DNA from 3 places in the Arthrobacter sp. T2-23 genome. Region 3 is predicted to be linked to each of the others. Evidence: predicted binding sites of a transcription regulator. Region 3 holds the regulator's gene; each other region holds the start of a gene.
What was found. The regulator HrcA, encoded in region 3, represses chaperone genes, less so after heat shock. The targets are predictions, from matches to a motif close to TTNGCACTCGNNNNNNNCGAGTGCNAA.
Positions count from the first base shown of each region.

Region 1: groL (chaperonin GroEL) is a predicted target of HrcA. The motif match lies at 5,934-5,960, and genes of this name have one in related genera.
Region 2: ACZ5Z0_RS11820 (Hsp20/alpha crystallin family protein) is a predicted target of HrcA. The motif match lies at 5,748-5,774, and genes of this name have one in related genera.

Region 1 is NZ_AP027917.1:1,322,922-1,330,415, reverse strand. It holds gene ACZ5Z0_RS06065 (threonine/serine exporter family protein) at 1-1,334, shown strand, start outside; gene ACZ5Z0_RS06060 (siderophore-interacting protein) at 1,377-2,216, opposite strand; gene ACZ5Z0_RS06055 (uracil-DNA glycosylase) at 2,242-2,946, opposite strand; gene ACZ5Z0_RS06050 (DUF3263 domain-containing protein) at 3,129-3,446, shown strand; gene ACZ5Z0_RS06045 (LytR C-terminal domain-containing protein) at 3,539-4,165, shown strand; gene ACZ5Z0_RS06040 (cold-shock protein) at 4,331-4,534, shown strand; gene ACZ5Z0_RS06035 (ABC transporter substrate-binding protein) at 4,534-5,847, shown strand; gene groL (chaperonin GroEL) at 6,144-7,494, shown strand, end outside.
Region 2 is NZ_AP027917.1:2,544,031-2,551,524, reverse strand. It holds gene ACZ5Z0_RS11850 (glycoside hydrolase family 15 protein) at 1-662, opposite strand, end outside; gene ACZ5Z0_RS11845 (DUF72 domain-containing protein) at 752-1,507, shown strand; gene ACZ5Z0_RS11840 (App1 family protein) at 1,558-2,652, shown strand; gene ACZ5Z0_RS11835 (glycoside hydrolase family 1 protein) at 2,649-4,235, opposite strand; gene ACZ5Z0_RS11830 (hypothetical protein) at 4,351-4,740, opposite strand; gene ACZ5Z0_RS11825 (J domain-containing protein) at 4,805-5,161, opposite strand; gene ACZ5Z0_RS11820 (Hsp20/alpha crystallin family protein) at 5,234-5,659, opposite strand; gene ACZ5Z0_RS11815 (MerR family transcriptional regulator) at 5,809-6,099, shown strand; gene ACZ5Z0_RS11810 (phosphatase PAP2 family protein) at 6,148-6,930, opposite strand; gene ACZ5Z0_RS11805 (hypothetical protein) at 7,141-7,350, shown strand; gene manD (D-mannonate dehydratase ManD) at 7,477-7,494, opposite strand, start outside.
Region 3 is NZ_AP027917.1:185,169-192,662, reverse strand. It holds gene ACZ5Z0_RS00900 (GerMN domain-containing protein) at 5-889, shown strand; gene ACZ5Z0_RS00895 (16S rRNA (uracil(1498)-N(3))-methyltransferase) at 940-1,719, opposite strand; gene dnaJ (molecular chaperone DnaJ) at 1,722-2,849, opposite strand; gene hrcA (heat-inducible transcriptional repressor HrcA) at 2,930-3,943, opposite strand; gene ACZ5Z0_RS00880 (DUF3097 domain-containing protein) at 4,188-5,042, shown strand; gene ACZ5Z0_RS00875 (DUF4870 domain-containing protein) at 5,164-5,583, shown strand; gene hemW (radical SAM family heme chaperone HemW) at 5,620-6,858, opposite strand; gene lepA (translation elongation factor 4) at 6,861-7,494, opposite strand, start outside.

The DNA of each region.
Region 1 (7,494 bases), 1.1 Mb from region 3:
ACCGGCTGGCCGGCAGTCCGTACGCCAACCCGATGATCCAGGTCGGCGGCGTGGACGCGTCCGCCCGCAAAACCATCGACTTTGCCCTCAAGCTGGCCGAATCGATGTTCCGGTACGGTGCCGGGGCCCTTGAAGTGGAGACCAGCATCATCGCCATCACGGCCGCGCTGGGGTTGAAGAACATCGAGGTGGACATCACCAACCAGTCGGTGGCCATCAACTACGCGCCCAAGGACCAGACGCCCATCTCGCTGCTGCGCGTCGTGCGGTCCTGGACCAACAACTACGCCGGCCTCGCCGAGGTCCACCAGCTGGTCACGGAGATCGTGGCCGGGGGGGTGGGGCGCGAGGAAGCGGTGCGCCGGCTCGACGAGATCACGCACAGCCCGAAACCCTTCCCGCGCTGGATGGTCACCGTTGCCTTCGGCGTCTTCTCCGCAGTTTTCGTCGGCGTGCTGGGCGGAGGCCTCGCCGCCTCCGGGGTCGCCTTCCTGTCCAACCTGCTGATCAGCCTGCTGGCGCGGCAACTGGGCCGCTGGCGCACGCCGGACTTCTTCATCACGGCAGCGTGTTCCTTCGTGGTCACGCTGATCGCGTTGCTGCTGTGGCGGTTCGGCGGCAGCATCGGAATCCAGATCGCCCCCGCCATCGTGGTGGTCGGCGGGATTCTCCTGCTGCTCCCCACCGGCCGGCTCGTCTCCTCGGTGCAGGACGCGATCAACGGCTTCCCGGTCACGGCCGCCGGCCGGTTCCTGTCCACCATGCTCACCTTCGGAGCCCTCGTCGCGGGAATCGCGGTCGGCTTCGTCGTGGGGGCGATGAGCGGGATGAAAGCCATCGATGTCACCGAAACATTCCCGCCGGTCTATCCCTTGTGGGCGCTCGTGCCGCTGGTCGCCATCGCCGTGGTCGCGATCGGCGTGACCGAGCAGACCTCGCTGAAGCTATTGCTGCCGACGGCGGCCGTCGGCGTCGTCGGGCACCTCGTGTTGATCGGCGGGACGGCCGCGGGTATCGGCCCCCGGTTCGCTCCGGCCCTGGCAGCCGTCGTCATCGGTCTCCTGGCCCGGGTGGTGGCGCTACGGATGGGAGCCCCGCAGCTGGTCGTGGCGGTGCCTGCGGCGCTCATCCTGCTGCCCGGCCTGACTATATTCCGGTCCATGTATGTATTGACGATCGAGGAATCCGAGATCCTGATGGGCGCAGGCGGGATGCTCAACGCCGGGGCAATCGTGCTCGGCGTTGCCGCCGGCATTGTGCTCGGTGACACCCTGGCCCGGCCTCTGACCCGGAGCCTGGCCAGCAACGAACGGCGCCGGGCCCGCCGCCGCTAGCCTGCCCAAGTGGACCCGGGGCCGCCGGCCCGGGACGAGCGGCTAGATTTTGCCGATCGGCAGCTTCTTCTCGGCCTGGAAGTCGTCCTCCACCCGGCCCTGAGCCCAGTAGCCGGACAGTGAGACCTGGCCGCGCTCGAGGCCGCGCTGGGCATAGAACACCTCGCGCAGGCCCTTCATTGAGCCGCGCTCACCGTGCGCGAAGACCTGGACCCGCCCCTCCGGCCACACGGCGTCGCGCACGGCGGCCACCAGCAGCGGGGTGCTGCCGGCCGGGGCGCCGCGGCGGGGGAGCCAGTGCAGCTCGAGGCCCGCGGGGGCGTCGACGTCGAGGATGTCGGCGTCGCTGTCCACCTCCAGGAAGGCCAAGCCCCGGGCGCCCCGGGGCAGGGACTCAACCGCGGCGCTAATCGCCGGCAGGGCCGACTCGTCGCCCGCGAACAGGTGCCAGTCGGCAGCGGGGTCCGGGTTGTAGCCCCCGCCCGGTCCGGTGAAGACGAGAGCGTCCCCGGCCTGGGCGGCCGCGGCCCACGGGCCGGCCAGGCCTTCGTCGCCGTGGATCACGAAGTCGATCGCGAGCTCGGCCGCGGCTTCGTCAACCCAGCGGACGGTGTACGTCCGGGTGTGCGGCCACTGGTCGCGCGGAAAGGATTCCCGGATGGCCCAAAGGTCCAGCGGCCGCGGATAGTCGATCCCCGGCTGCGGGAAAACAATCTTGACGTACCGGTCCACGAAGCCGTTGTTGACGTAGCCGGCGAAACCGGGGCCACCGGCAACGATCCGGACCATGTGCGGCGAGAGCTGCTCGCGCCGCAGGACCGTGAGGCTGGTCTGGGGCCGGGAGTTCCGGTTGGCGGTCGTGGCGGCGGGGAGCGAAGTCATGCGGCTAAGCCTAGCCAACAACGGCTCAGGGCAGCGGCGGCAGCTCCCAGTCCACCGTGCCGTCTCCCTGGGCGGTGAGGAGGTCATTGACCCGGCTGAAGGGACGGGAGCCGAAGAACCCGCGGGAGGCCGACAGGGGGCTGGGGTGGGCGCTGGCAATCACGGCGGTGGACCCGAGCAGCGGCCGCACCCCTTCCGCATCCTTGCCCCAGAGGACCGCGACCAGCGGAGCCGGGGCGCCGTCGTCGGAGTGCCGGTCCGCCACGGCGGTGATGGCGGCGGCCGTTACGGCTTCCCAGCCCTTGCCGCGGTGCGATCCGGCCGCGCCGGCCCGGACGCTGAGGACCCTGTTGAGCAGCAGCACTCCCTGCTCCGCCCAGCGGCCCAGGTCCCCGTGGACCCGCGGCGGCAGCCCAAGGTCGGCGTCGAGCTCCTTATAAATGTTGGCCAGGCTGCGCGGGATCGGCCGGGTGGCGCCGTCCACGGCGAAGGACAGGCCGACGGGGTGGCCCGGGGTGGGGTACGGGTCCTGGCCGACAATCAGCACCCGGACGCCGGCGAGCGGCTGGCGGAAGGCGCGCAGCAGGCTCGACGGCGCCGGCAGGACCTCGTGGCCGGCGGCCACCTCGGCGGCGAGGAAGCGCAGGACCGCCCGGAGGTTCGTCTCGACCGGCGCGAGTGCGGCCGCCCAGTCCGGCGCCATGAGGTCGTCCAGCGGCTGCCGCGCCATAGCGGCGAAGCCCGCCGTCCCGGCAGCCGCCGGTTCGAGCTGGAACAGAGCATCGGGCTGCGACGAATTAGGCACGGTCCCATTCTCGCAGGACGCCCCGCGACCCGCCCGTTAAATGACAAGCCTGTTATTCGGCCGTAGCATGTGGGGGAGAACTATCGGAACGAGTCAGGGAGTGTGTCGTGGCCGAAGCAGCATCGGAGTACCTGCCGGCGGAGGGCGACCGGCTGTCGCCGGTCGCCGAAGACTCGCCGCTGAGCAGCCGGGACCAGCAGATGCTCGCCCTGGAGCGGCAGTGGTGGAAGTACGCCGGCGCCAAGGAACAGGCCATCCGGGAGCTTTTTGACCTGTCCGCCACGCACTACTACCAGATCCTCAATGCCTTGATCGATACCGAGGCGGCGCTGGCCCACGATCCCATGCTGGTCAAGAGATTGCGTAGACTACGTACGTCACGTCAACGTGCCCGCACCGCCCGCCGTCTCGGCTCAGACGCTTAAACCCGCGGGAAATCCAGCCGGAGGCGCGCAAATCCGCGCAGTTACCGTCGGCGGGCCATCAGCCAGAAATCAGCAAGGACGTCGTTTTTACCATGACCAAGTACGCTCGGGATGAATTTGATCGGGTCCCGGAGACCTCCACGCGCCAGGGTGTCCACCGGACGGCTTCCGCACCCCACTCCCCCCGGTTGGGTCCCATCCTCTCGTTTGGCGCCGCGGCCCTCGCGATCGGCCTCGTAGCCTTCCTCCTGCTGCCCAAGCTGGGCTTCGGCCCTGCCGGCGGATCGGCCATCACGGCGGACCAGGCCAGCAACAACGCCGCCACGTCGCCGGCCCCGACCACGGCCGCGGCCGGCCCCACCCCTTCGGCCAGCGCCGAGCCGAGCGGCAGCCTTGCCCCGGCGGGCTCGGCGCCGTCCGCATCGACGGTCCCGAGCGCAGCGGTGGACAAAACCCAGCCGGTGGCGATCTACAACGGAACTGCGACGGCGGGGCTGGCCGGCCGCGTCGGATCCACGGTCACCTCCGCAGGGTGGGTCCTTGGCCCGCTCGGCAACTGGGGCGGCGCCCGCCAGCAGACCTCGGTGGTCTTCTACAACGGCCCTGCGCAGAAGGCGAACGCCGAAGCGCTGGGCTCGCTCCTGGGAATCGGCACCCTCGTGGATTCGGCCGAACTCAAGATGCCCCTCGCTGTCGTTCTGGGTCCCGGCTTCAAGTAGCACCGGTCGCCGGCGTCGGTTACGCCTCAATAACTATCCGCGCGGTACCGGGCCCGGTCCGCACCCCGGTGGAAGGCTGTGGGTAGAGTATCTGCGGATTTGGTTTCGCATATTACGGCGCACAACGAGGTGGCCGATAGCCAGCTAGCTGAAAGTGTGGAGAAGATGGCATTGGGGACCGTCAAGTGGTTCAACGCCGAAAAGGGCTACGGCTTCATCACCGTCGACAGCTCCGGGGACGACGTCTTCGTGCACTGGTCCGCGATCAACGGCGAGGGCTACCGCGCCCTCACCGAGGGCCAGCGGGTGGAGCTGGAAATCGGCGAAGGCGACAAGGGCCCGCAGGCCGAAAGCGTCCGGCCCGCCTAGTGTCATTCTCCTCTGCCGTACCCGCCCCGAAGAGCCCTGACCGCCGGCCGGCCGCCAGGCGGCTCCGCCGCGCGGCGGCTGCAGGCCTGGCAGCAGCCGTGGCGCTCAGCGCGTGCGCAGGGCCCACCGGCAACGCCCGGGTGGACGCCGCCGACGCCAGCGGGGACGGCACCTTGCGGATCGGCCTGATCCTGGACAACACCGGCAAACAAAGCTTCCTCAACGCCCCCCAGCTGGCGGCGGCAAAGCTGGCCGTCAAGGAAATCAACGCGGCGGGCGGCCACAAGGGCAAGCCCGTGGAACTGCTGCCGGAATCGATCGGCACGGATACGGCAGCCCAGGCCAAGAACCTGGTGGCGGCCAAGGCCGACGTCGTGATCGGACCCACCGACTCCAGCCGGGCCGCCGACGCCATTGACGTGCTCTCCCGGGCCAAGGTCGCCCTCATTTCCCCGGCCAACGCAGCACCGGGCCTGAGCAAGTACAAGAGCGGCGGCTACTACTTCCGAACCGCCGCCGCGGACATCGCGCAGGCTTCCGTGCTCGTCAAGCTCGCCAAGGACGGCGGCGCCAAGACCATCGCCGTGCTGCACGAGGAGGGCAGCTACGGCAAGGAAGTCTCCGTGGCCGTCTCCGCGGCCGCGAAGGCCGCAGGCCTCGGCACCTCGGTCGACGCCGAGTTCACGGCCGGCCACGCGCAGCAGGCGGCGGCGGCTGCCAAGGCAGCCTCCCCGGACGCCGTCGTGCTGGTGGCCCGGGACGGCGCCCAAGGAGCCATCGCCGAGCTCAACAATGCGGGTCTGGCCGGAAACAAGCTCGTCCTTAGCGACGGCGCCGTCAACCAGTACGGCCACGGCCTCGGCTCCAGGGCCCTGGACGGCGCCCGCGGGGTGCTCCCCGGCACCTTTCCCTCCGCACACTTCCAGGCCGAACTCGTGGCCGTCGACCCCGGCCTGAAGGACATGGCCTTCGCCGCCGAGACGTACGACGCCGTCAATCTCGCCGCCATCGCCGCTGCCGCGGCGGAGGACGACGCCGGGACCTCGATCGCCTCGAGGCTCATCGCCGTCTCCGGCGGGACGGCCGGTGCCGGAGGAGCGGGGTCCGGCGAGGCCGAGGCCTGCGGGTCCTACCAGGACTGCGTGGCAGCCCTCCGCGCCGGCAAGCGCCCTGACTACAACGGGCAGTCCGGGCCTGTCAATTTCGACTCCAACGGCGACGTCACCGCCGCCGCCTTCATGGTCTACAGCTACGGTCCCGACAACAACGCCAAGATGACCGGAAGCGAAACCGCCCGCAGTGCCGGCTCCTGATCGCTCGTAGCGAAGAGCGCACCGTGGCGGCGGGGCCGGGGGCGGCCACTGCTTGCACTCTCCCCGGGGGAGTGCTAATTATTGACTTAGCACTCCCGCGTATTGACTGCTAACACGACGCCCGGCTCGGCCGGCTGTGACGTGGCGGCGGGATCACCGGGGGCGAGAGAAACACCTTGCTGGGGTGAGATCCCCGGCCCGGCGGCATACAGAGGCTGCCGGGCAGGAATCGTCCGTCGCGGGCACCACGGCCAAGGTTCATTCTTAACGACTGTCCCGAAAGGACTACTGCCGTTATGGCCAAGATCATTGCATTTGATGAAGAGGCACGCCGCGGTCTTGAGCGGGGCCTGAACATCCTCGCCGACGCCGTCAAGGTCACCCTCGGCCCGCGTGGACGCAACGTCGTCCTCGAAAAGAAGTGGGGCGCCCCCACGATCACCAACGATGGTGTTTCCATCGCCAAGGAGATCGAGCTGGACGATCCCTACGAGAAGATCGGCGCCGAGCTGGTCAAGGAAGTTGCCAAGAAGACGGACGACGTCGCCGGCGACGGTACCACCACCGCCACCGTGCTGGCCCAGGCCCTGGTCAAGGAAGGCCTGCGCAACGTCGCGGCCGGCGCTGATCCCCTGTCGCTCAAGCGCGGCATCGAGAAGGCCGTCGAGGCCGTCACCCGCGAACTCCTGGCCTCCGCCAAGGAAATCGAGACCAAGGAAGAGATCGCTGCCACCGCGTCCATCTCCGCCGGTGACAACGAAATTGGCGCCCTCATTGCCGAAGCCCTGGATAAGGTCGGCAAGGAAGGCGTCATCACGGTCGAGGAGTCCAACACCTTCGGCCTCGAGCTGGAACTCACCGAGGGCATGCGCTTCGACAAGGGCTACATCTCGGCCTACTTCGTCACCGACGCAGAGCGCCAGGAAACGGTCCTCGAGGATCCGTACATCCTGATCGTCAACTCCAAGATCTCCAACGTCAAGGAACTGGTTGCGGTCCTCGAAAAGGTCATGCAGTCCAACAAGCCGCTGCTGATCATTGCCGAGGACATCGAAGGCGAGGCCCTGGCCACCCTGATCGTCAACAAGATCCGCGGCACCTTCAAGTCCGTTGCCGTCAAGGCTCCGGGCTTCGGCGACCGCCGCAAGGCCCAGCTGGCCGACATCGCCATCCTCACCGGTGGCCAGGTCATCTCCGAGGAAGTCGGCCTCAAGCTTGAGACCGCCGGCCTCGAACTGCTCGGCAAGGCCCGCAAGGTTGTTGTCACCAAGGACGAGACCACCATCGTCGAAGGTGCCGGCGACGCCGACCAGATCGCCGGCCGCGTGTCCCAGATCCGTGCGGAGATCGAGAACTCCGATTCCGACTACGACCGCGAGAAGCTGCAGGAACGCCTGGCCAAGCTGGCCGGCGGCGTTGCAGTCATCAAGGCCGGTGCCGCAACCGAGGTTGAGCTCAAGGAGCGCAAGCACCGCATTGAGGACGCCGTCCGCAACGCCAAGGCTGCTGTGGAAGAAGGCATCGTCGCCGGCGGTGGCGTGGCCCTGATCCAGGCCGGCGCCAAGGCATTCGCCAACCTGCAGCTCGAAGGCGACGAGGCAACCGGTGCGAACATCGTCCGCGTTGCCATCGACGCTCCGCTGAAGC
Region 2 (7,494 bases), 1.2 Mb from region 3:
CGCAGCACGGCATCGCGGTGCGGGCCGGTGACCCTGCACTTGGCCGACCACTCCTGCCAGAACGATTCGGTGGCCGCGAGGACGCCTTCCGGGTCCACCCTGCGCGGTCGTCCCAGGTGACTGGGGGCCCAGGTCAGCACAAAGGGAATCCGTTGCCCGGCCTTGACGGTGAAGTCGCTGGCTGTCTGCATGTGCTCGCCGCGGAGCGGCGCCTCGGTCACGAGGTACGCGGCGTCGGGGCCGGCCACGGCGTGGATCCCGTGCTCGTCGTGACGGACCCAGGGGACGATATGGCCGTAGTCGAACCGCAGGGCCAGTTCGCCCCGCATCCGGACCGTCCCGCGGATTCCCACCACGATCCGCACGATGTCCGCCGCGCCGTCGCGGGGAGACATGAAGTCGATGACCTTGACCTTGCCGTCCTCGGTTTCCCATTCGGTTTCGAGGATGAGGGTGTTCTTGCGGTAGCGACGCCTGGTGCATTCGCCGCCGGCGGCCGGTGCGAGCAACCAGCGGCCGGCCTTGGGGCTGTCCAGCAGTGCATTGAAGCAGGCCGGCGAATCGAACCGGGGCAGGCAGAGCCAGTCGATGGAGCCTTCCGTGCTGATCAGTGCGGCGGTATGCAGGTCGCCGACCATTGCGTAATCCTCGATGCGTGCCATGGGTCTTACAGTGCCACATGGCATCACCGCCAACGAGGATTCCGGCGGCAGGGATGGGCCCGGCCGTGCCGGCGGGCTAGGATCCCAGCATGCCGGAACAGGGAATGGGCCGCGGAGCGGCGAACATCGGAACCAGCGGCTGGAGCTACGACCACTGGGAGAACGTGCTGTACCCGCCGGGGCTGCCGGCCCGGGACCGGCTGGCCCGCTACGCGTCCCGGTTCACCACCGTGGAACTGAACGCGAGTTTCTACCGCTGGCCCCGGGAGTCATCCTTTGCCGGCTGGCAGCGCCGCTTGCCCGAGGGGTTCACCATGTCCGTCAAGGCGCCGCGGGGGCTGACGCACGGGAAAAAACTGTACGGTCCGGAGGCCTGGGTGGAGCGGATCACCCGGTGCTGGCACGAGCTCGGCGACAAGCGCGCCGTGCTGCTGGTGCAATTGCCGCCCGATTTCGCCCGCGACGACGCCCGGCTGGACTACTTCCTGGCGGCGCTGCCGGGGTGGATCCGCGTGAGCGTGGAGTTCCGCCACCGCAGCTGGGACCACCCGGAGGTGTACGCGCTGCTGGAGCGGCACGGGGCCGCCTACTGCGTGATGAGCGGGGCGCAGCTTCCCTGCATCCTGCGGGCCACCGCCGCCTTCGTCTACGTGCGGCTGCACGGCCCGGACCGGGACCACCTCTACGCCGGGTCCTACTCCGAGCAGGAGCTGGGCTGGTGGGCCGACCGGATCCGCGAATGGCAGGCGTCCGGCCGGGACGTCTACGCGTACTTCAACAACGACGGCCGGGGCAACGCGGTGCGCAACGCCACCCGGCTCCGCGAGCTGCTGGCAAACGGCTGATCCGCCGACGTAATCTCCGGCCGCTGTGCCTGCTGTGGGAGAGTGGACGTATGGAAATGGCGTCGCAGGGACCACCGCAAAAGGACTCGGACTGCCCGGCCCCGAACAATCGGGTCCAGGGCAGCCAGGCATTCCGACTGGCCCACCGGGTCTCGGACACCGTGAACCATCTCCGCCTCAAAGCCGCCAGGCGCTGGAAGTTCGCCCCGCAAACGGTCGCCTATCAGGGCTACGGTTCCACCGAGTGGGTCCGGATCCTGGGCCGCGTGGTGCTCACCAGCAAGCCGACGCCCGGCAGCCGGGCGGAGGAGGCGGCGCAGAACGGCAACCAGAATGTCCGTGGCTGGCGCGCCTTTACCTCCGTCCCGATCCAGTTCGTCGAGGTGGACATCGAGATCGGCGGCACGACCATCCGGGTGAACGCCGACCGCGGCGGCATCGTGGACACCGTGGTCCCGGTTCAGCTCACGCCCGGCTGGCACACCGCCGTCCTGCGCGCCGAGGGGACCGAGCCTGCGGAGGCGAAGATCTACGTCATTTCTCCGGACACCACGCTGGGCATCGTCTCCGACATTGACGACACGATCATGGTCACGGCACTCCCCCGGCCGTTCCTGGCGCTGTGGAACACCTTCGTGCTCAACGAACGGGCCCGGATGGCGACCCCGGGCATGGCTGTCCTGATGGACCGGCTGCTGGTGGAACACCCCGAGGCACCGGTGATCTACCTGTCCACCGGGCCGTGGAACGCCGCCCCGACCCTGGCCCGCTTCATCACCCGCAACATGTACCCCTCCGGGACCCTGCTGCTGACGGACTGGGGACTCACCCACGACCGCTGGTTCCGCAGCGGCCAGGACCACAAGCGCCGGAACCTGGAGCTGCTGGCCAAGGAGTTCCCCAACATGCGCTGGCTCCTCTTCGGAGACAACGGCCAGCACGACGAGTCCATCTATTCGCAGTTCGCCCAGGCCCACGCCGACCAGGTGGCCGCGATCGGCATCCGCCAGCTCTCCACCGGCGAAGCGGTGCTGGCCGGCGGCCACTCCGAAAACGGTGACCACACCGGCTCGACGGTCCCCTGGGTCTATTCGCCCGACGGCGCCGGGATGGCCAAGCGCCTGCGGGAGCTGGAGCTCCTCTAGCCCCCGGCCGCGGTTCCGGCTTCCGCCGCGGGGGCTTCGGCGTCGGGCGTTGCTGCGTCCGGTATTGCTGCGTCCGGTATTGCTGTGTCCGGCGTTGCGGCGTTGGGTAGTGCGGCGTCCGCCGCCCCGACGCCGGCCGCGTCGCGGTTCCGGGCCGCCATGAGCTCCCGAATCCAGTAGTAGGAGGCCTTCGGCGTCCGGGCCATGGTGTCCCGGTCCACATGGATCAGGCCGAACTGTTGTTTGTAGCCGGCGGACCATTCGAAGTTGTCCAGCAGCGACCACACGTAGTAGCCGCGCAGTTCGATCGACTCGGCGGCGCCCCCGGGCGACGTCGCCTCGATAGCGGCCCCGATGTGCTCGGCGAGGTACCGCACGCGGCGCTCATCCGGGACGATCAGCCGGCCCTCGGCGTCGTGGATCTCCAGGTCCTCGAAGCTGGCGCCGCCCTCGGTGATATAGACCGGCGGCAGTTCCGGGTAGCGCTCGGCCATTTCCGCGAGCGCCACGGCCATGTAGTCAGGCTTGATGGGCCAGCCGTAGGCGGTGATTTCGGTGTCGGGGAAGCTCTGGATGTGGAAGGGCGTTCCGGATCCGCCGCCGTTGAGGTCGTTGCCCATGGCCTCGGCCATGCCCTTCGGCACGGTGCCCTCGCCGGGTCCGGCGGCAACCCGGGTGGGCATGTAGTAGTTCAGCCCGTAGAAGTCCAGGGGCTGGGAGATCAGCTCCATGTCCTCGCTGGACGGGCTGAACGAGGAGAAGAACGTGGCGGCCCTGATGGCATCCGGGTACTTGCCCAGCAGCACCGGATCCGCGTACAGGCGGTTCTGGGCCATGTCCATCAGCCCGGCGCTGACCTTGTCCAACGGGTTGATGGAGGCCGGGACCATCGGCGAGTAGACGTTGGTCAGGCCGATTTCGCCGGGTACCTTGGCCTCCCGCAGCGCCTGCATCGCCAGCCCGTGGCCCAGCAGCTGGTGGTGGACGCTCGGGAGCGCCTTGAGCATGTGGGCTTCGCCCGGGGAATGCACGCCCAGCATGTAGCCGTTGGCGCTCACCGTGGCCGGTTCGTTGATGGTCACCCAGCGGGCCACCCGGTCGCCGTAGGCCGCGGCTGCAATGGCGGCGAATTCCCCCAGCCGGTAGGCGGTGTCCCGGTTCATCCAGCCGCCGGCCTCGTCCAGCTCCAGCGGCGTGTCCCAGTGGTACAGGGTAGCCATCGGGGAGATCCCGTTGGCCAGCAGCAGGTCGATCAGGCGGTCGTAGAAGTCCAGCCCCTTGGGATTCACCGGACCGCTGCCGCCGGGCTGGATACGGGGCCAGGACAGTGAGAACCGGTACGAATCGATGCCCAGTTCCTTCATCAGCGCCACGTCCTCGGGCATCCGGTGGTAGTGGTCGCAGGCCATGGAGGGGCTGTGGTCTTCGACGATGGTGCCGGGCCTGGCCGCAAAGGCGTCCCACCCCGAGGGGCCCCGCCCGTCCTCGTCCAGCGCCCCCTCGATCTGGAACGCGGCGGTCGCCACCCCCATGGTGAAACCGGAAGGCAGCAGGGCAGCCAGATCGTGGGCGGAAGCGTTCATTGGCGGATCCCCTATGCAGTTGCGCTGGTGGTTGATTGATTTTAGGCCCCGGCAGGGGCCCGCGCCACAACCGGCGCGTCGGGGTGGCCCCGGGTCGCTTTGTACCGGGCTTCGCTCAGTACGTTGAACCCTCCGGGCCCAGGAGGAACTCCTTGGCATGCGCCACGGCCTTCTTGAAGGCGTCATTCCGCAGGCTCACCAGTTGCTCCGCCTCGTCCGCCGCGGGCTCGAGGTAGCCGGTGAAGCCCGGCCGGAGTACCCAGATGTCCCCGGCCGGGGGCAGGTAAAACACACCGAAGGAGCGCTGCTGGCTGTCCTCGGCGGACCAGATCGGCACCACGGCCAGCGCAGCGCCGGTGTCCACGTTGATCCACTGCGCACGCGGGAGTGGCAACTCGTGGGCCTCGGGGTCAAGGAACGGCGCTGTCCCCTCGCCCCACCGTTCCTCGAACCGTTCGTGGAACGCCGGCATCAGGTGCGAATCGTAACGCCGCCATGCGCTCATGGCAGTACTCCTTCCCGTGGACTTCCTTGGCTGGTGCGGCGCCACCGCGCTGCCGGCGCCGCGGTCATTCAGGACCCCGTTCCCACCGCACCGGGCTCACCCGCAGGACGGGTTCCCGCTCCCGGTGGCGGCGGACCGGGATGTCGCGGCCTCCCGCCCCGGCGGGCGCGGCGTCCCCGGTGCGGGCAGCGGGGTCATACTCCGCCCGCGACCTCGGGTCCCTGAGGACGGCGAACGATTCCAGGATGAGCCGGACTTCGTCCCCGCCGTCGGGCGCGGTGCGGGACACGACGGGAGCGGACGCCTCCCGGTCCGGGTGCCGGAGCCGCATCAGTGCCCGGAAGGAACGCTGGATCTCAGCTTGCGTGGCGTCCGGCGCGACGTGCAGGGCGGCGTAGAAACCACGCGGGTCACGGTTCATGATTCCACCCCCTCCGTCGGGGATCCTTCGCGGATCCCCGCTCGCGCCGGCCGCCCACACCGGCCGGCGCGGCTACTTCGCGATCTCTTGCGGCTTGTCCTGGCTGTGCGTGATTTCGATCTTCCGGGGCTTGGCCTTCTCCGCCACCGGGATACGGAGGGTCAGGACGCCGTCGGCGTAGTTGGCCTTGACGTTGTCCAGGTCGAGGGTGTCGCCCAGGATCAGCTGGCGGCTAAACACACCGCGGGGCCGCTCCGAGGCCAGCAGCTCGACATTGGGCTGCGTCGGGTCGCGCCTTTCGGCCTTGACCGTCAGGACGTTGCGCTCGATATCGAGGTCCACCGAGTCAACGTTGACGCCGGGAAGATCGAACGCGACGACGAACTCGCCGTCCTCCTGCCATGCATCCATCGGCATGGTGGCCGGCCGGGCCGTCGTTCCGAAAACCTGCTGCGTCAGCCGGTCCAGTTCACGGAACGGGTCCGTACGCATCAACATCATTTACCACTCCTTCATCACAGTGAGTCCTGAATTCTTGTTGACTATCCAGCCCCCAATTATCTGTGGTGGTGGATATAGATTTTTTATAGCACCAGTGCGAGACTACTGCAAGAGGAAATTTTGTGACGAATGAAGGGGGTGGCGCCATGGCTGACCGCGGGGCAGACGTCGGGGTCTACGCGATCTCGGTGGTGGCGCAGCTGGTCGGGACCGGGCAGCAGAACATCCGGCTGTACGAACGGAAGGGGCTGCTGAGGCCGGACCGGACGGCGGGCGGCACCCGGCAGTACAGCGACACGGATCTGGTGGTGCTGCGGCGGATCGGCGAACTCCTGGAGGAGGGCCTGAACCTGGCCGGGGTGGCCAAGGTGCTGGAGCTGGAGGCGGCCAATGCCATCCTCCGGGCGGAGCTGGAGCGGCGTAAGCCGAGGCGTTAAACGACGAGGGGCGCGCTGACCGGCAGGCGCCCCTCATTCCGTTGTTGCCTAGTCCGCGCCGGTCTCATGCTTGGAGAGTTCGCCGGTGACCTGCTCCCCGGGGATCCGGGCCGTTCGCCAGGTGTCCAGCATGATCACCGCGCCCAGGATCACGAAGGAGATCGACAGGGAGGCGAGGGCGTCGGTGGTCCAGTGGTAACCGAGGTAGAGCCGGCTCACGGCGGCGAAGAAGATCCCGATGCCGGCCACCACGAAGCCCACCACGGCAGCCTTCGGGTTTTTGCGGCGCGAGAAGACCAGGAATGTCGTGACCAGGAGGAAGTCGCACGCGCCCAGGACGTGGCCGGAGGGGAACGAGAAGGTGGAGTCCGCCCCGAAGAGCATGAGATCCACCGGCGGCCGGTGCCGCTCAACCGTCCGGCCGATGAGCTGGGCCAGGATGACGCCGGTCAGCATGGCGCCGGCGAGGACGACCGGCCGCCACGCATGCTTGGCCAGCAGCCCCCAGGCCACGGTGACTACCAGGATGATGATCGGCAGCCCGATCGGGCCGAAGACGATGGCCAGGATGATCATGATGGTCGTGGTGGGCTCCCCGCGCAGCGTCACGAGCCAGGATCGCACCGGCTCGTCGACGACGCTGATGCCACCGTGCTGCAGGACACTGACCAGGATGAAGGTGAACAACACGGCACCGAAGACCATGAGTCCGACGGCGGTCCGGTAGAGGTTCCTGCGTGCCTCCACGTCCATGTAGCGCTCTTCGACCACGAACTTGTCGTGGAAGCCCCGCCACCAGCCGGATGATTTCCTTGATTGGTCTTGAGCCATTGCCCGCATCCGCCTCTGCACGTGTGTTGTTATTTTCTTCCGTGAAGATTATCGCGGTTCCGGTTGCGCTGTTCACTTCAGCCATGCCTGCCGCCGGATCGACACGCCCACAAGGCCGCCCGCGTGGTGAGTTGACTCACGTTTAAATCAGACGTTACTCTCGCTTCAGCCCTTGGCCACCAAGGCGACCACCTTCAGGAAGACTGTGCGATGACGACAGCAAGCGAGTGCATTGAAATCCAGATCGACAGCCCCCGGCTGCTTGACGAACGGCTCAACGACGCGGTCCTGGGGCTGCAGCGGCTCGCCATGCTGACGGGCACCCACGGCATCCTGCTGACGCGCGTCAAGCCGGGCCACTACACGGCAGCGCTCTCCGACCAGGTTCCCTTCGGAATGACCCGGGAACTCGTCCACTAGGGCGGATGCACCGCGGGACCGGGCCGCCAGGCTCCGGGCCCGAACAAGCCAGGTCCCGGGCGGCTGAGCATCGACTCGCCGCCCGGGACCTTCTTTGTTTAGCGGCCGCGCACCTGCCGTGGCCCATCACCAGTCATGGACCGT
Region 3 (7,494 bases):
GCTGGTGCTGCCCGCCGCCCTGGCCCTTTCCGGCTGCGTCGCCACACCCCAGCCCGGAATCACCGACTCGGGTACCCCCACCCAGACGGTGCCGGGTCCAGCCCCCGGCGTCGCCACCACCAGCGCCCCGCTGGAATCCACGCAGGCGTCCAACAAGGCACCGGTCTACTGGATCGGACGCAGCAACAACAATGTCTTCCTGTACCGGGAATTCCGCGACGTCTCCGAGCAGGACAACCCCATCACGCGGGCCCTGCGGGTGATGATGTCGGAGAAGCCGCTGGACCCCGACTTCTTCACCCCGTGGCAGAATCCGAAAAAGCTGGCCACCTCGATTTCAGGCAAAAACGTCATCACCGTGGATGTGTCCGCAGACGCGTTCAACAGCAACGTCGACGCCGACATGGCGGAACGCGCCATCCAGCAGCTGGTCTACACGGCCACGGCGGCGGGGGCCAGCGCGGGCTTGACGGACGCCGGGCAGCAGATCCAGGTCGTCATCCTCGTGGACGGGCACACCGACTATGTGGCCTTCAACCGGGTGCGGCTTGGTGCGCCGACGTCGCGCAGCGCCGGGATGGTAGCGCCCGTGTGGATTATCGATCCGCAGGAGGGCACCGAGGAAGCCGACGGAGCCGTGAAGTTTTCCGGCCGCAGCACGGTCCCGGGCGGCAAGTTGCGCTGGGAGATCCTGCGGGTCGACGGCACCACCAAGACCCCTTACCTGAACGGCAATATGACCGCCTCCGCCGACGGCGCGCAGGCCGGCCTGTTCAACTTTTCGCTGAACCTCGGGCCCGGGAGCTATGAGGCCCGGGTATCGCAGGTGGATCCCACCGGCGCGGTGCAGGACCTGAACGTCGATACCCGCGGGTTCACCGTCCGCTAGTCCCGTCGCCCGGTGGCTACCAGCGTCCGGCGGCTACCAGCGTCCGGCGGCTACCAGCGTCCGAGGATGTCGCTCGCCAGCACGGTGGCGGCGGGCCCGGCCGTGGACGAACGCAGCACAAGGTGGCCCAGCAGGGCGGTCACGGCGCCCGCGTCACACAACCGGGTGACCTCGCGGGGGCTGATGCCGCCCTCCGGACCCACGATCAGGAGCACCTCGCGCGGCTTGCCACCGTCCCCTGCCCCTTGCCCGTCTCCGAGCCAGGCTTCCAGCACCTGCCGCAGCGGCCGCACGGCGTCCTCGTGCAGGATGATGGCCAGGTCCGCGGCCGCGACGGCTGCCTGCAGCCCGCCGCCGTCGACGGCGTCCCGGACCTCCGGGATCCAGGCGCGGCGCGCCTGCTTCGCGGCTGCCGTCACCACCGACTGCCACTTGGCGTGAGCCTTGGCCGCGCGTTCGGGCTTCCACCGGACGATCGACCGCTCCGCCTGCCAGGGCACGACGGCGTCAATGCCCAGTTCCGTGGCCGTTTCGGCGGCGAGTTCGTCGCGGTCGCCCTTGGCCAGCGCCTGCACGAGGACCAGCCTGACGTCGGGCCTGGCCTCGGTGCTGGCCTCGACGCATTCGACCGTCAGTTCCTGCGGGGCGACGTCGGTGACGGTGCCGGTGATGCGCGTGCCGGCGCCGTCGGCGAGGTCAACCGCCTCCCCGACGGCCAGCCGCTTGACTGTCACCGCATGGCGCGCCTCGGCGCCCGTGAGGACGAACGTTTTGCCCGGGGCCTGCTGGTCCAGGGATCCCGCGGGGGTGAAGAAGACCGGGTTACTCACCGCTACAGGTTACCGAGCCGGTCCCGGAGCTTGGCGAAGACGCCGCCGCTGGCGGCGAGCTTGCCTTCGGTGAACTGCTCGCCGCGGAGTTTGGCGAGCTGGCGGAGCAGCTCCTCCTGGGCGGCGTCGAGCTTGGCCGGGGTGTCCACCTGCAGGTGGACCTTGAGGTCGCCGCGGCCGTAGCCGCGCAGGTGCGTCACGCCCAGGCCGCGCAGCGTGATGACTTCGCCGGACTGGGTACCGGCTTTGACGTCGATTTCCTGCTGCCCGTCGAAGGTCTCCAGGGTCAGCTCCGTGCCCAGGGCGGCCGCGGTCATCGGGATGTTGAGGCTCGCGTGCAGGTCATCGCCTTCCCGCAGGTAGGTCGGATCGTTGTTGACCCGGATCTCGACGTAGAGGTCACCGGCCGGGCCGCCGGCCGGACCGGCCTCGCCCTGGCCGGAGAGCTGGATTCGGGTGCCGGTGGCGACGCCGGCCGGGACCTTGACGGTCAGGGAGCGGCGGCTGCGGATCCGGCCTTGGCCGGCGCACTCGTTGCACGGGTCCTTGATGACGGTGCCGAAGCCCTCGCAGCTGCCGCAGGGGGCGGAGGTCATGACCTGGCCAAGGATGGAGCGCACGGCGCGCTGGACCTGGCCGCTGCCGCCGCAGATGTCGCAGCGTTCGGGGTGGCTGCCCTCGCGGCAGCAGGAGCCCTCGCAGGTGGGGCAGGTGACGGCGGTGTCCACCTCGAGCTTCTTGTTGACGCCGAACACGGCGTCGCGGAGCTCGATCCGGACGCTGATCAGCGCGTCCTGCCCGCGGCGGACCCGGGATGCGGGGCCACCCTGGCCGCCGGCGCCGCCGAAGAAGGTCTCGAAGATGTCCTGGAAAGCGAAGCCCTGGCCGGCGTAGCCGCCGCCGAAGCCGTTGTCCGTGCCGTTCTCGTTGCCCGTGGTGTCGTAGACCCGGCGCTTCTGCGGATCGGACAGCACCTCGTAGGCGTGCGTGACCGCCTTGAACCGCTCGGAAGCGTCGTCCCCGGGGTTAACGTCCGGGTGCAGGGAACGCGCGAGTTTGCGGTAGGCCTTCTTGATTTCTTCCCCCGTCGCTTCGCGGGAGACTCCAAGAACGTCGTAGTGGCTGCTCAAAGTGTGTATCTCTTCCTTTTTGTACTGCCGGTGGGGCACTGCCTGCGACAGGCAAGACGTCTGGTAGCGGGACCGGGCTGTCAGGGCCCGAGGATCCTCGAAAGGTAACGGGCCACCGCACGGACGGCGGCCATGGTGGTGGGATAGTCCATCCGGGTGGGTCCGAGCACGCCGACCTTGGCGGTGGCATCCGGGCCGTAGCCGGTGGCCACCACCGAGGCTTCGGAAAGACCGTCGTAGGGGTTCTCCCGGCCGATGCTGACGGTGACGCCGCGGGGGTCCTGCGCCATGTCGCTGAGCAGGCGCAGCATCACCACCTGCTCTTCGAGCGCCTCGAGCACCGGGCCGATGCTGAGCGGGAAGTCCACGTTGGACCGGGCCAGGTTGGCCGTCCCGGCCATGACCATCCGTTCCTCCCGGCTGCTCGCCGCCAGCGACTCGAGCCCCCGGGCGAGGGCCTGCGCGGCGCCGCGCCGGGCCGGCGGACAGCTGTCCGCGACGGACTGCAGCGACTGCGGCAGCAGGCTCAACGGGGTCCCCGAAAGCCGGGCCAGGAACAGGGTGCGCAGTTCCGCGAGGGCATCGTCGCCGAGGTTCTGTCCGACGTCGATCACCCGCTGTTCCACCTTGCCGGTGTCCGCGATCAGCACGGTCAGCACCTTGCGCGGTGCGAGCAGCACGAATTCGACGTGCCGGACCCTCGCCCTGCTCAACAGGGGATACTGCACGACGGCGACCTGGTTGGTCAGCTGCGAGAGCAGCCGCACCGTCCGGTCCAGCACGTCGTCGAGGTCGTCGGAGCCCTCGAGCAGGGCTTGGATGGCGCGCCGCTCCGCCAGCGACAGCGGTTTGACGGCGGAAATCTGGTCCACGAACAGGCGGTAGCCCTTGTCGGTGGGGATCCGCCCGGCGCTGGTGTGCGGCGCCGTGATCAGGCCCTCGTCTTCCAGGGCCGCCATGTCATTGCGGATCGTGGCGCTGGAGACCCCAAGATGGTGCCGCTCCACGAGGGCCTTGGACCCCACCGGTTCCCGGGAATGGACGTAGTCCTCCACGATGGCGCGCAGCACTTCAAGTTTGCGTGGCTCGCTCACGCCCCACCTCCAATCAACCGTTTTCCGCTGAGCCGGTGCCGGCGGGCGGTGCGGGACGCGCCCGGGAAACCCGCTGTTAGCACTCGACATGCCTAAGTGCTAACCAGTCTAATATGAGTCGCGCCGTTGTTAGCATTGGATTCGCTGCGGGCGTGACCGCCGGAAGAGGTGTTTCCGGGCACACCGCAGGCCGCGGGACCGTTCCCTCCCCCGAAACTTCCGAGTGCAAAGCAGTGTGTAGCAGATGACGTACCAGAATTGGGGCCCGCAGGATCTGTCCGCCCCTGCCAAGGCCCAGCTGCCGGAAATACCGGTGGAACGCGGCATGGTGCTGGAGGATGTGCAGTCCGGCTGGGTCGGCGCCGTGACCCGGGTGGAGAAGTCCGGCGGCATGCACGTGGTGGCCCTCGAAGACCGGCGCGGCAAGTCCCGCTCCTTCCGGCTCGGCTTCGGCTTCCTGCTGGAAGGCCAGCCCATCCGGCTGATGCCGCCCGCCCCTCGGGCCGCCGCCGCGGGCGCCGGGGCCGGGGCCCGCACGGCCTCGGGTTCGGTCCGGGTGGCCGGCCAGCGCGCCCAGGTCGCCAAGGCGAGCCGGATCTGGGTGGAAGGCAAGCACGATGCCGAACTCGTGGAGAAGGTCTGGGGTGATGACCTGCGGGTCGAGGGCATCGTCGTCGAGCCGCTGCATGGCATCGACGACCTCGCGGCGGCCGTGAAGGAGTTCGGGCCGGGCCCGGGCCGCCGTCTTGGTGTGTTGGTGGACCACCTTGTGCCGGATTCCAAGGAGTCCCGGATCGCCGACGCCGTCATGGCCTCCCCCGGTGCCGCCGGCAACGTGCTGATCGTGGGGCACCCCTACGTGGACGTGTGGCAGGCCATCCGCCCGGCCGTGCTGGGAATTGAGCGCTGGCCGGTGATTCCGCGGGGGGTGGACTGGAAGACCGGGATCCTGACGGCCTTCGGCTGGCCGCACAGCACCAAGGAGGACATCGGCCTGGGCTGGCAGAAACTCCTCGGCGCGGTCCGCAGCTACGCGGACCTGGAACCGTCGCTGCTGGGCCGGGTGGAGGAGGTCATCGACTTCCTCACGGTGCCGTAGCCGCCTCGCCGTGCTTCAGTTCGCGGCCCGAGCAAGTATTCTTGGAGCGGCGCCCGCTGTGTTTGTTGCGGTCGCCGCCCGTACAAGTACTAATGCTCCACCGCAATCCAAAGGACGAAACGTGGCAGAAGATGCACGCGAACACACGGACCACCAGGCCGGCCATGGCGAGTCGCAGTACCACGGCGTGCCCGCTAATGCCCTCCCGCTGACCGCGAGCGAGGACCGGCAGTGGGCCACCCTGGCGCACTTTGGCGGCATTCTGGGCTGCATCCCTTCGCTGCTGATCTACCTGATCTTCAAGGACCGCGGCCCGTTCACGGCGCAGGAGTCCAAGGAAGCCCTCAACTTCACGCTGCCGCCCACGATTGCCGCGATGCTCGCCAATCTCCTGGTCTTCGTCCCCGTGGTCGGCAACCTGTTCGCCGTGCTGGCCACGGCCATCTGGCTTGCCCTCGCCTGCTTCTCCGTTGCCGCCGGCATCCACGTCAACCGCGGCCAGCCCCACCGTTACGAGTACAACCTCCGCTGGATCAAGTAGCGCGAACGTCCACTTCAGGCCCGGGAAAACGTCGACCTAGTCAGGCAGGATCCTGCGGACCACCGCGTCGGCCAGCAGGCGCCCCTTGAGCGTGAGCACCAGGCGTCCCTTGAAGGCTTGGACCGGGTCCACCAGCCCGTCGGCAATCAGCCCGGCCACGGCGTGCCGCCCGGTATCCCCCAGCCCGCCCAGGCCCGGGATCTCCAAACCCGTAACCAGCCGCGCCTCGAGCATGACGCGCTCGACGTTGCGGGTCTCCGAATCCAGGGTTTCCCGGCCGGCGGCGGGCGACACCCCTGATCCCAGACGTGCGGCATAGGCGGTGGGATGCTTGACGTTCCACCAACGCACCCCGCCTACATGCGAATGCGCGCCGGGCCCGACGCCCCACCAGTCGTCCCCGCGCCAGTAGGCCAGGTTGTGCCGGCAGGCCTGCCCGGGAGTGCGCGCCCAGTTGCTGACCTCATACCAGCCCAGGCCGGCAGCGGAAATTAGTTCGTCGGCAAGCTCGTACTTGGCGGCATGGTCGTCGTCGTCGATCCCCGGGACCTCGCCGCGGCGGATCTGGGCGGCGAGTTTGGTGCCGTCCTCAACGATCAGCGCATAGGCGCTGATGTGGTCCGGACCGTAGGACAGGGCCGTCTCCAGCGAGAACCGCCAGTCCTCCAGTGATTCACCCGGGGTGCCGTAGATCAGGTCCAGGCTGACCGCGAGGCCGGCCTGACGGGCCCACTGCACCACCTGGGGCACGCGGCTGGGTGTGTGGGTGCGGTCCAGCACCTTCAGGACGTGTGGCACGGCGGACTGCATGCCGAACGAGACGCGGGTGAAGCCGGCGTCGGCGAGCAGCTGCAGGGACTCGGGGGTGACCGAGTCCGGGTTGGCTTCGGTGGTGACCTCGGCGCCGGCTTCCAGGCCCCAGGTCTCGATCGCGGCGGCGAGGATGCGGGCCAGGTCTCCGGCCGGCAGGAGCGTCGGCGTACCGCCGCCGAAGAACACCGTGCTGAGCCGGCGATCCGGCAGGCCGGACGCCTTCAGGACGCCGCCGGCAAAACCGATTTCGGCCACGGCGGTGCCGGCGTAGGCGTCCTGCGAGGCGCCGCCGCCGAGCTCCGTGGCGGTATAGGTGTTGAAGTCGCAGTAGCCACAGCGCACGGCGCAGAACGGAATGTGCACATAGAGCCCGAAGGCCCGGTCCGCGGCGCCCTCCAGCGCCTGGCCGGGCAGGAGCCCGTCCGCCGGCGCGGGGTCACCGAGGGGAAGCGCGCTTGGCATGGCTACTTCTTGGCCTTGTCCTTGGACTCTTCCGTGGTCAGGGCGGCGATGAACGCCTCCTGCGGGACCTCGACGCGGCCCACCATCTTCATGCGCTTCTTGCCTTCCTTCTGCTTTTCCAGCAATTTGCGCTTTCGGGTGATGTCACCGCCGTAGCACTTGGCCAGGACGTCCTTGCGGATCGCCCGGATGCTTTCGCGGGCAATGATCCGGGATCCGATCGCGGCCTGGATCGGCACCTCGAACTGCTGGCGCGGGATGAGTTCGCGCAGCTTGCCGGTCATCATCACACCGTAGGCGTAGGCCTTGTCGCGGTGGGTGATGGCGCTGAAGGCGTCCACCTGTTCGCCCTGGAGCATGATGTCCACCTTGACCAGGTCGGCCACCTGGTCGCCGTCGGCCTTCCAGTCGAGCGAACCATAGCCGCGGGTCTTGGATTTGAGGATGTCGAAGAAGTCGAAGACGATTTCGGCCAGCGGCAGGCGATACCGGATTTCCACCCGGTCCTCGGAGAGGTAGTCCATGCCGCCCATCACGCCGCGGCGGCTCTGGCACAGCTCCATGATGGCGCCGACGAATTCGTTGGGGGCCAGGATGGTCGCTGCCACCATCGGCTCGCGGACCTCGGCGACCTTG